DNA from 4 places in the Chryseobacterium sp. SIMBA_029 genome. Region 2 is predicted to be linked to each of the others. Evidence: riboswitches for the same ligand, from Rfam matches in the RefSeq annotation. Region 2 holds a riboswitch; each other region holds the start of a gene.
The links. Region 2 has a riboswitch for cobalamin ahead of SB679_RS15655 (T9SS type A sorting domain-containing protein). Riboswitches for the same ligand answer to the same signal wherever they lie in the genome.

Region 1 (2,207 bases), on a different contig from region 2:
TTGCGACCGGCTTCCGTAGTGTACGAAATGAAAATCATTGGCGATACCGTTTTCACAAGAATACATGCACATGGGAGACATTACCCATCGGTTTTTAAGCTCTACGTTTCTGAATTTTATTGGCGTATATAACATATTATTTTTTTGAAATTTAATAGAGATACCGGAAGAATAAAATAATATTGCCCACCTGAGTAAAAAGAGCTAATTTTATCCCCCTTTTTTAGGCCTACAATATATGAAAAAAGACATACAGATCGGTTACGAATATTTTAAAAATAGCAGTGAACTGAATGATATCGAGAAAAAATTATTCGAAACAGCAAAACAGGCCCGTGAAAACGCTTATGCACCTTATTCTCAGTTTTTTGTAGGATGTGCTGTCCTGCTGGAAAACGGAGAAATATATTCCGGAAACAATCAGGAGAATGCCGCTTTTCCATCCGGGCTTTGTGCTGAGAGAACAGCGCTCTTTTGGATAGGAGCCAATTTTCCTACGGTGAAAATCAAAAAGATTTTCGTGGTGGGCGGTCCCAAGGAGTTTCATGAGAAAAATCCTCCAATCCCGCCATGTGGTGCATGCCGCCAGAGTTTAATGGAATATGAAACGAAACAAAACGAGAATATTGACCTTTATTTTTCAAGCATGAATGAGGAAGTGGTAAAAGTACATTCTATTAAAGATCTTTTGCCTTTCTATTTTGATGCGACGTTTTTGTAAGGCAAACTGGCACTTATTTCACCTCTGCTATCTCTGTAAACAGAGGTAAAACATAGCTGCAGCGTTGAAAATTAGCGGTTCAGTATTGCCTTTTGTCTAATACATTTAAAAACTTATCTTTACAAAAATTTTGGTTTCCAGCATATTTGGAATTAATAGGGAATTGGGTGTAAACCCCAAACTGTCCCCGCAACTGTAAATCGCAACAAGAAATTCTACGAAAAACCACTGTACATACGGGAAGGTGTAGAAAGCGAAAGTCAGGAGACCTGCCAGAATTATAATTAAAAAATATATTGCTTTCGGAGGAAAAGTAAAATAGTATGGATATAAAAAGATCTTTAGTACTGCTTTTGTCGTCTTATGGTTGCTTTCTTTCCGGACAGGAGAAAGGGATCGATACTGTTTATATTTTCGACAGTCAAATGAACAGAGTGAAGCTTTTTCATAAGGTGAACACTCTTACCCTTGAAGACGCAGAGAAAAATTCCACCAATCTTTCTGAACTTTTACGTTTCCAGACTCCGGTATATATTAAGGAAAACGGACGTGGTGCAGTTTCTTCGCCTTCTTTTAGGGGAACTACGGCTCAACAAACGGCTTTTGTATGGAACGGAATCAGTATTAATTCTAATTTTCTGGGTCAGGGAGATGTCAACAATATTCCTTTGTTTGGATATGACCAGCTTGATATAAAAGCAGGTGGCGGAAGTGTCATTTATGGCAGCGGTGCTATTGGGGGAAGCATCCATCTTAACAATAATCTGGATTTCAATAAAGGTTTTCATACTTCTTTATTTTCTGAAGCGGCTTCATTTGGTACTTTTACTCATTTTATCAAAGGTTCCTACAGTAATGATAAATTAAGTATTAAAGTTACAGGAAATCATTCCATCAGTGAGAATGATTATGAGGTGAAAGAAGCCCGAAACTATATCAATCAGAACGGAAAATATTTTAATACGACTTTTAATATTGCCGGTGCTTATAAAGTGGCTCCTCATCATCAGATTTCCTGGATTTCTGAATTTTTTAATGGAAATCAGAATTATCCGGTACTTTTTGAAAGTGAAACCAAAACAAAATACGAAACCCAAAATATCAGAAGTCTTCTTTCCTGGGACTGGAATCAGTCAAAGTTCAGCAATTCATTTAAGGCTGCTTACACGGAAGAGAATTTTCAATATTTTGCCAACGTCAATGGACCTGCTACAAGTGGCGGGATAGGAAAAAATTATATTGTAAAAAATGATTTCAATTATTTCCTGAGTCCAAAATGGAATGTGAATGTCATCGGTGAATTTCAGGTGAATAAAGCTGAAGGTACGGGAACTTCCCAGATTTCTAAGGTGAGCAGAAATGTAGGTTCTGTAGCGGGATTGCTTCGCTATTTTGCGGCATCAGATCTGCGTTTTGAAGCGGGTGTAAAAAAGGATTTTGTAGAGGGAATCAGTTCTCCTGTTTTGTTTTCTTTTTCAGGAAAATG
Region 2 (2,207 bases):
TGAAGCTGAAAAAAGAATTGTATGATATCATCGCTGAACATTCAGGACAAACTTATGAATGGGTAGAGAAAGCATCAGACAGAGATTACTGGATGACTTCTGAAGAAGCAAAAAGCTTCGGAATGGTAGATGAGGTTTTACAAAGATCTGTTGAAAAGAAATAATTTTCTGCAATGAAAATAAGAAAGCGCACCAGACGGTGCGCTTTTTTTATGGAATATTTTTCAATAAAGATGGTGATGTTTATTGTTTAATCAGCTTCTGAATGATCGTTTGATGATCTGTTTTAATTTCAACAAAATAAATTCCTTTCACTAATGATTGGATATTGATTTTTTTACCCAGAGAATTCAGCACTTTCTGGCCGGAAACTGAGTACATATTGACTTCTTTTATATTTTCGTTACTATCAAGCTGGATAAAATCTGTCGCTGGATTTGGATAGATCTTAAAATTATTTTTATGGACAGATGCAACTCCGAGTGTGCTGTTAGTAGCTTCACTTGGCGTAAATGGCAGTCTTTGTCCGAAACTTAATCCTAACCAATCATTATTGATGAGCTGTATTTGTGACAAATTGGTCTGCCCTCTCCAGCTTGAAAGGTTTTTACCTTTATACAATTTCCATGTTTGCTGTCCCGATGGAGTTCCGTTGAAATTATGTAATGACAATCCGGCAATCTGATTACCGCTTACCGTATAATTGAAATACGGAGCCTGGGTTTTGATCATTTCTAAGGCTTGGGCCGCATTCAGACTTCCGTTGTATTGAATCCCGAAAACAAAAGAATCGGCATTTCCGTTGGAACTATTGGTTCCAAAATCAATAACGACTAAGCTTTTATGGGTGCCTGTCCCGATCCAGTTGACAATCTGACTGGAACTGTACCACGCAGAATGGTAAGCCGCAACAGGAGTTGATGGATATGTATAGTCAGGCTCGAATCCATAAGATATTCCGTACCATTTTCCATTAACAAGCGGGTCATTGTTTACCCCATTATTAAGCACCATATTTTCTGAATCCGGGCCAGACCAAGTAGACCAATAATCATCCAGACTCGGAATATGGTGGTTATAAGTAAGGCTGTACAAAAAACCGGACGGAATGTTAGCCTCAATACCAGGTTCTGCCGCTGCAATGCCATTGATGAGGTCTTCCATCGTTAGATTAGCTTCATCAAAACGATATCCCCATGCGTAAGAAGCCGGAGTATTATTATCATTAAAATCAGCGATGAAATACGCTTTTTTGGAGCCGGTGCCTACCCAGAATTTAATATCACTTTCTGTGAATTGGGCGGATAAAAACTGCATACAGAGCAGTAAGAAAAAAAGATAGTTTTTCTTCATGATATAATTAAATTAAAGTTTTATTCCCGAAACTTGATCTTTGGATATCGTCACTACAAAAGAGATTTTTTGTAAATGTTATATCAAAATTAAACAGCATCTAAGGCAGGTCTCCTGGCTTGCATCTTATAGTACACCTTCCCGGATGAGGATCCAGTGGCATTTCATACTACAAGTGAAATAGCTTACAGTTGCGGGTACAGCTCAGGATTATTATTTTACCTGATTCCCTATTATTGAACCGATGTTCAACCTTAAACGAGCGCAAAGATATTATTTAATTATTTGAAGAATATTTTGTTAATAATGGGCATTAACCTTCAAAAATAGCTTGTAATTGAGCTTTTCCGAATGAATATTTTTTTATTCACTAAGCAAATGAAAAGATTAATGGATTTATAGAATTGACCAGTTTGATTTTTCTGTTGATCATGTATTCATATTACATATTGATTCTTAAAATACAATTATCATTGCATTCAAGATCTGTTTATATGCAATGTCTACTTTCGCTGCCATAAAAGTAACTATGAAAAAAATACTATTTTCTGTACTTATACTTGCTGCTGTGTCAGCTTGTAAAGACGATGATACGATGATCAGTCAGGATATCAATTATGCTAAGCTTCCTCAGGAATTTCCTTTTTCAAAACTGGCAACTATTGGAGGGGTTGATGTCAACAACGGCGGCTTTGGTTCCGGTGCGGCAGCCCATCCTACCAGAAAAGGAGAATTTTATGTGATTACAGACCGTGGTCCGAATACGGATTATCTAAACGGGAAAAAATTCCTCACTCCAAATTTTACGCCTACCATTATGCATTTTAAAATCAATGCAGACGGAAATATTGAGG
Region 3 (2,207 bases), on a different contig from region 2:
GAGGAAACTCCGGATGCTATTTTTGCCTGTGCCATAGACCGAATTATGCCTTTTATCCTGAATTCCCATACTTCCGGGAAAAGCTGGACCGAAGCTAAAGTAACCGAAAATCAGATCCGAAATATGCTTGAAAATGCCATTACCAGAGCTTCTGATGAAATGGGAGAGGCTTTTCAGTTATTGTTGATCAAAAGCTTGGATACTGAAAAGGTATTGAAATAATTATACGAATTTTTTATTCTATGAATCAGTTTCGGCGGCCAAAGGCCGCCGAAACTGATTCAATACTTAGAATTTTTTTAGAGTGCACTTTCATACAGGTTTATATAGTATTTTACAGTGACTAAAGGATTGTAAAGTATTGTTAAATAAATCCTTACAAGATTTGAATAGGTTTTTTAAATTCATCAATTGCCACAAAAGTAAAATCTCCTACAATGGCCTTTTCTCTTTCATAAGAGTACATCTGTTCGGTGTAGATTTCAACATTTACTTTCATACTCGTTTTTCCTACGTGGGAAACCTTTCCGATCAGTTCCACAATAGTTCCTGCAGGAATAGGTTTTTTAAAATCTATTTTATCGCTGCTTACCGTTACCACTCTTTTTCTTGCGAAACGGGTTGCGGTGATGAAAGCTACTTCATCCATCAGCTGCATGGCAGTACCTCCAAAAAGGGTATCGTAATGATTCGTAGTGTTAGGGAAAACCGCTTTAAAAATTCTGGTTTCGGATGCTTCAATTCTTTCTTCTGTAGTCATATTCATTATTAATTAATGCGGAATGAGCAGTATTGGGACAAACAGAATATAGACAGGAATAATAAAATCCCTGAACCATCCATCAGACCAATAAACTTCAAACCGCGAAAGTTTCTTGTATAACGAAAGAGGCAGGTCTCCTGACTTGTAACATCCTGATCTCCTTCCCATGGCTTGCACAGTGGATTTTTTGATCAAGACTTTAGTTACTTACAGTTGCGCGACAGTCCGTGATTTTCACACAGTTCCCTTTTAATCAGCGGTTAAGCAGAACCCATTTCTATGATGAATAAGCATGATGCTTTTCAGTGGCAAAAATAAGAATAATAAGAATATAACGAAGTATTATTCCGGACTTTTATAAATAATCTGGCTGATGACCCTTCCTTCTTTGATGGTCCAAAGTGAAGTATACCTGTTTTCTCCGGTTCCATTAATCATGTATAGGAAGATATGGTCGTTGTCCAGTGCAGTTACTCCGACATTATTGAAATCCATGGTTGGCATAAACATATTTTTGATCGCTTCCCTTACAAAAACAGAACCTCTGCCCGGCTGCTGAACTCTGATTGATTTGATCTCAGTCATTCCTTCAGGCAGTTCATTACTGATTCCCCATGGCTTTATTTTATCGATCGTAAGAATATTTCCGTTGGCATCTTTCTCCTGTTTACGGTAGCCGGCATTCGAAGGATAGACATCGATAACCACTTTACTTCTTTGGGCGGCCGGTATTTTCGGATTGCTGTTATCTACAAAAATGAGTGATCTTCCGTTTTTGGATTTGGAAGGAGTGTATTGAGGCAGCTGGTCTATAAAAGCAATACGTTCTTTATTCACCATACCTTCTTTGTCAAGATCTTCATACCGTACAAAAGGTTTGTCGGCATCCTGTTTTTCAGGATATTTGATCCATATCCATTCCGTTTCTCCCGGGGCCGGTTTTACATATACAAAAACATCCCCTTTACGCATACGGATCTTGTCTACAATCTTTCTGTAGTTATCTTTATGAACACGTACGTTGGCATATCCTTCTTCAGCTTTTACTACTCCAAAAGGAACTTTTTGCTGACCTTTGACAGAAGCCAAAGAAAAAACACTGAAAATAGATAGGCAGAATACTTTGTTTACAGAAATCATCATGAAAAATTTTTGACTCTTCAAATATATAAATTAAATGCTTTTCGGTAAGTATCTAAATCATAATTATAATGCCATATCTGAAAAGCTGATCTGAAATCTAGAAGAATAATAAAATTTCTGATAATAATTGATATTCTTAACTTGTAAATAGGATATTTTATTATTAATCGTATTAGTCTATCAACTCTACCCGATTAAAGTGGATCAAAAAATAACAATAAAAAAAGCGCTGATTCATCAGCGCTTTTTGTTTATATAATAGGTTGTAAACCATTAAATTCTTTCCAGTTCATCAGCATTA
Region 4 (2,207 bases), on a different contig from region 2:
CAGTTTAATGAAGTGCTGCCCAATACCGCGGGCAGTGCTTTATATGGAAAACTTGGCTTTGAAGCAGCTTATAAAAACCTGAGTTTAGGAGGAGAAGTGATGCTGCCTGCCTATTCCAATCTGGCAGGAGGCGATATTGAAGCAAAATCCAGATTTAGCCTGTTTATCAATGTGGGAATTTGACGTGAAATGATGTAGATTTAAGATTAAAAAATTAAGGTGGTTTAAATTTTATGACCACAGATTTTACACATTTCACAGATGATTATGTTTTAGCTCGCGCAGATGGCTCTAATTAAGCAGATTATTTTCTGTATGATGAATAAAAATATGATTTTTTACACTTAGCTGAACTTAGTATACGTAATCATTTAACCTTAAAAAGCTAAAATGTTTAAAAAGCTTTTATGGCATTGTGGGTAAAATTAAAAGTGTAAACAAGCTGGAGTACAAACCTTATAGATTTCAAGAATCTGTAAGGTTTTTTTATAGAAAATTTTTAGATAAAAACGACACTTTAAGTTTTTAATAGGAGACAGATTATCTTGGGATTTGTATTTATCCTATTGAAAATTAATTTATTAAGCCTTTTATTGGATATCTTAATAATTTTCTATCTTTGCCGGAATCTGGTGCGCCATAAAAAGCGCTTAAAAGGGAATCCGGTGAAAATCCGGAACAGACCCGCTGCTGTAAGCTCCAAACCAAAGTTTTTGAAGAATATATCCACTGTTGTAAAATGGGAAGGATTTCAAAAATGGAGTAAGTCAGAAGACCTGCCGGACAATTAACGTTTGACGCTTTCGTGGAATAAAGCTTAGGACATCATTGATTTTGTGCAGTTTAAAGCTGTGCTTTGTCATGGTTTTCCCATATCCATTAGCGTTATCATTATTCAAGTGAGCTAATGGTAATACAATATAGTACTTCTCAATTTTACAGATCAGTTACTGCAATTCTTGTGATAACAGGGCAGTTTTTATTTTCCCAGTCGAAGGACAGCCTCAGGGAAAAAGAAATTCTTCAGATCGATCTCTATAAAAAAAATCTTAAAGAAATCCTTCCTGCACAAACGTTGTCAGGAGAGCAATTAGAAAGGCTTAACAGTCATTCGGTGGCAGATGCCCTGCGGTATTTTTCCGGTGTCCAGATTAAAGACTATGGCGGAATAGGAGGGTTGAAGACGATTAACATCCGAAGTATGGGAAGCCAGCACGTCGGTGTTTTTTATGATGGAATCCAATTGGGGAATGCCCAGAACGGCTTAGTAGATTTAGGACGGTTTTCTTTAGATGATCTTGAAGAAATTTCGCTGTACAACGGACAGAAAAGTGAAATTTTCCAGCCGGCCAAAGATTTTGGTTCTTCAGGATCTATTTACCTGCAGCCTAAAACACCAAGTTTTAAAAACGGAAGAAAAACCAATCTGACGATCAGGGTAAAAAATAGCTCCATCGACTTATTCAATCCGTCGATTCGGGTGGAGCAGAAGATTTCTGATAAAGTATCGGCCAGTTTCAGTTCAGAATTTATGCAGAGTGACGGGATCTATAAATTCCGGTATACCAGGAAATATCCTGACGGTGAGATCGCCAATGATACTATTGCGAAAAGATACGATTCGGATATCCGGGCAAAGCGTTTTGAAACCAGTTTTAACGGAACAATGAATAACGGAAGCTGGAATGTAAGAGGATATGGCTATATATCAAACCGCGGAATCCCCGGGGCTATTGTCAATAACCGTTTCGGGGCAAGGGGACAACGCCTGATAGATGAAAATTATTTTGTGCAGGGTAATTTCAGGAAAAAAATATTCCCAAAACTGGAAACCCAGTTCAAAGCAAAATTTGCTTACGACTATACTCATTTTGTCGATACGCTTTCTTCCATAAAAATAAACAATCAATATATTCAGAAGGAAGTGTATTTGTCTTCTTCCAGTCTGTATACGATCAATCCTAACTGGGAGGTAAGTGCAAGCGCAGATTTCCAGTATAATATGCTGGACTCGGATCTCAAATTATTCTCTTACCCTACAAGGTACACTTCACTGGTAGCTTTTGCCACCACCTATCACTGGAACAGACTTAAATTTTTGGGAAGCTTATTAGGAACTTTTGTTCACGAAGAAGTAGAGCTCAACACCAAATCTCCGGATAAAGCTGAATGGACACCGGCTGCATTTTTAAGCTATCAGCCTTTCG

Region 1: another riboswitch for cobalamin. It lies ahead of SB679_RS12145 (TonB-dependent receptor plug domain-containing protein); the one in region 2 lies ahead of SB679_RS15655 (T9SS type A sorting domain-containing protein).
Region 3: another riboswitch for cobalamin. It lies ahead of SB679_RS11610 (acyl-CoA thioesterase); the one in region 2 lies ahead of SB679_RS15655 (T9SS type A sorting domain-containing protein).
Region 4: another riboswitch for cobalamin. It lies ahead of SB679_RS04850 (TonB-dependent receptor); the one in region 2 lies ahead of SB679_RS15655 (T9SS type A sorting domain-containing protein).

Annotation. Positions count from the first base shown of each region.
Region 1 is NZ_JAWRXA010000006.1:70,660-72,866, forward strand. Features, by position in the region: gene namA (NADPH dehydrogenase NamA) at 1-135, opposite strand, end outside; gene cdd (cytidine deaminase) at 239-721, shown strand; cobalamin riboswitch at 836-1,013, shown strand; gene SB679_RS12145 (TonB-dependent receptor plug domain-containing protein) at 1,045-2,207, shown strand, end outside.
Region 2 is NZ_JAWRXA010000008.1:124,840-127,046, reverse strand. Features, by position in the region: gene clpP (ATP-dependent Clp endopeptidase proteolytic subunit ClpP) at 1-164, shown strand, start outside; gene SB679_RS15655 (T9SS type A sorting domain-containing protein) at 244-1,353, opposite strand; cobalamin riboswitch at 1,440-1,625, opposite strand; gene SB679_RS15650 (esterase-like activity of phytase family protein) at 1,883-2,207, shown strand, end outside.
Region 3 is NZ_JAWRXA010000005.1:366,273-368,479, reverse strand. Features, by position in the region: gene SB679_RS11615 (HD domain-containing protein) at 1-222, shown strand, start outside; gene SB679_RS11610 (acyl-CoA thioesterase) at 377-760, opposite strand; cobalamin riboswitch at 873-1,053, opposite strand; gene SB679_RS11605 (hypothetical protein) at 1,106-1,906, opposite strand; gene SB679_RS11600 (endonuclease MutS2) at 2,180-2,207, opposite strand, start outside.
Region 4 is NZ_JAWRXA010000002.1:365,111-367,317, forward strand. Features, by position in the region: gene SB679_RS04845 (transporter) at 1-183, shown strand, start outside; cobalamin riboswitch at 614-799, shown strand; gene SB679_RS04850 (TonB-dependent receptor) at 908-2,207, shown strand, end outside.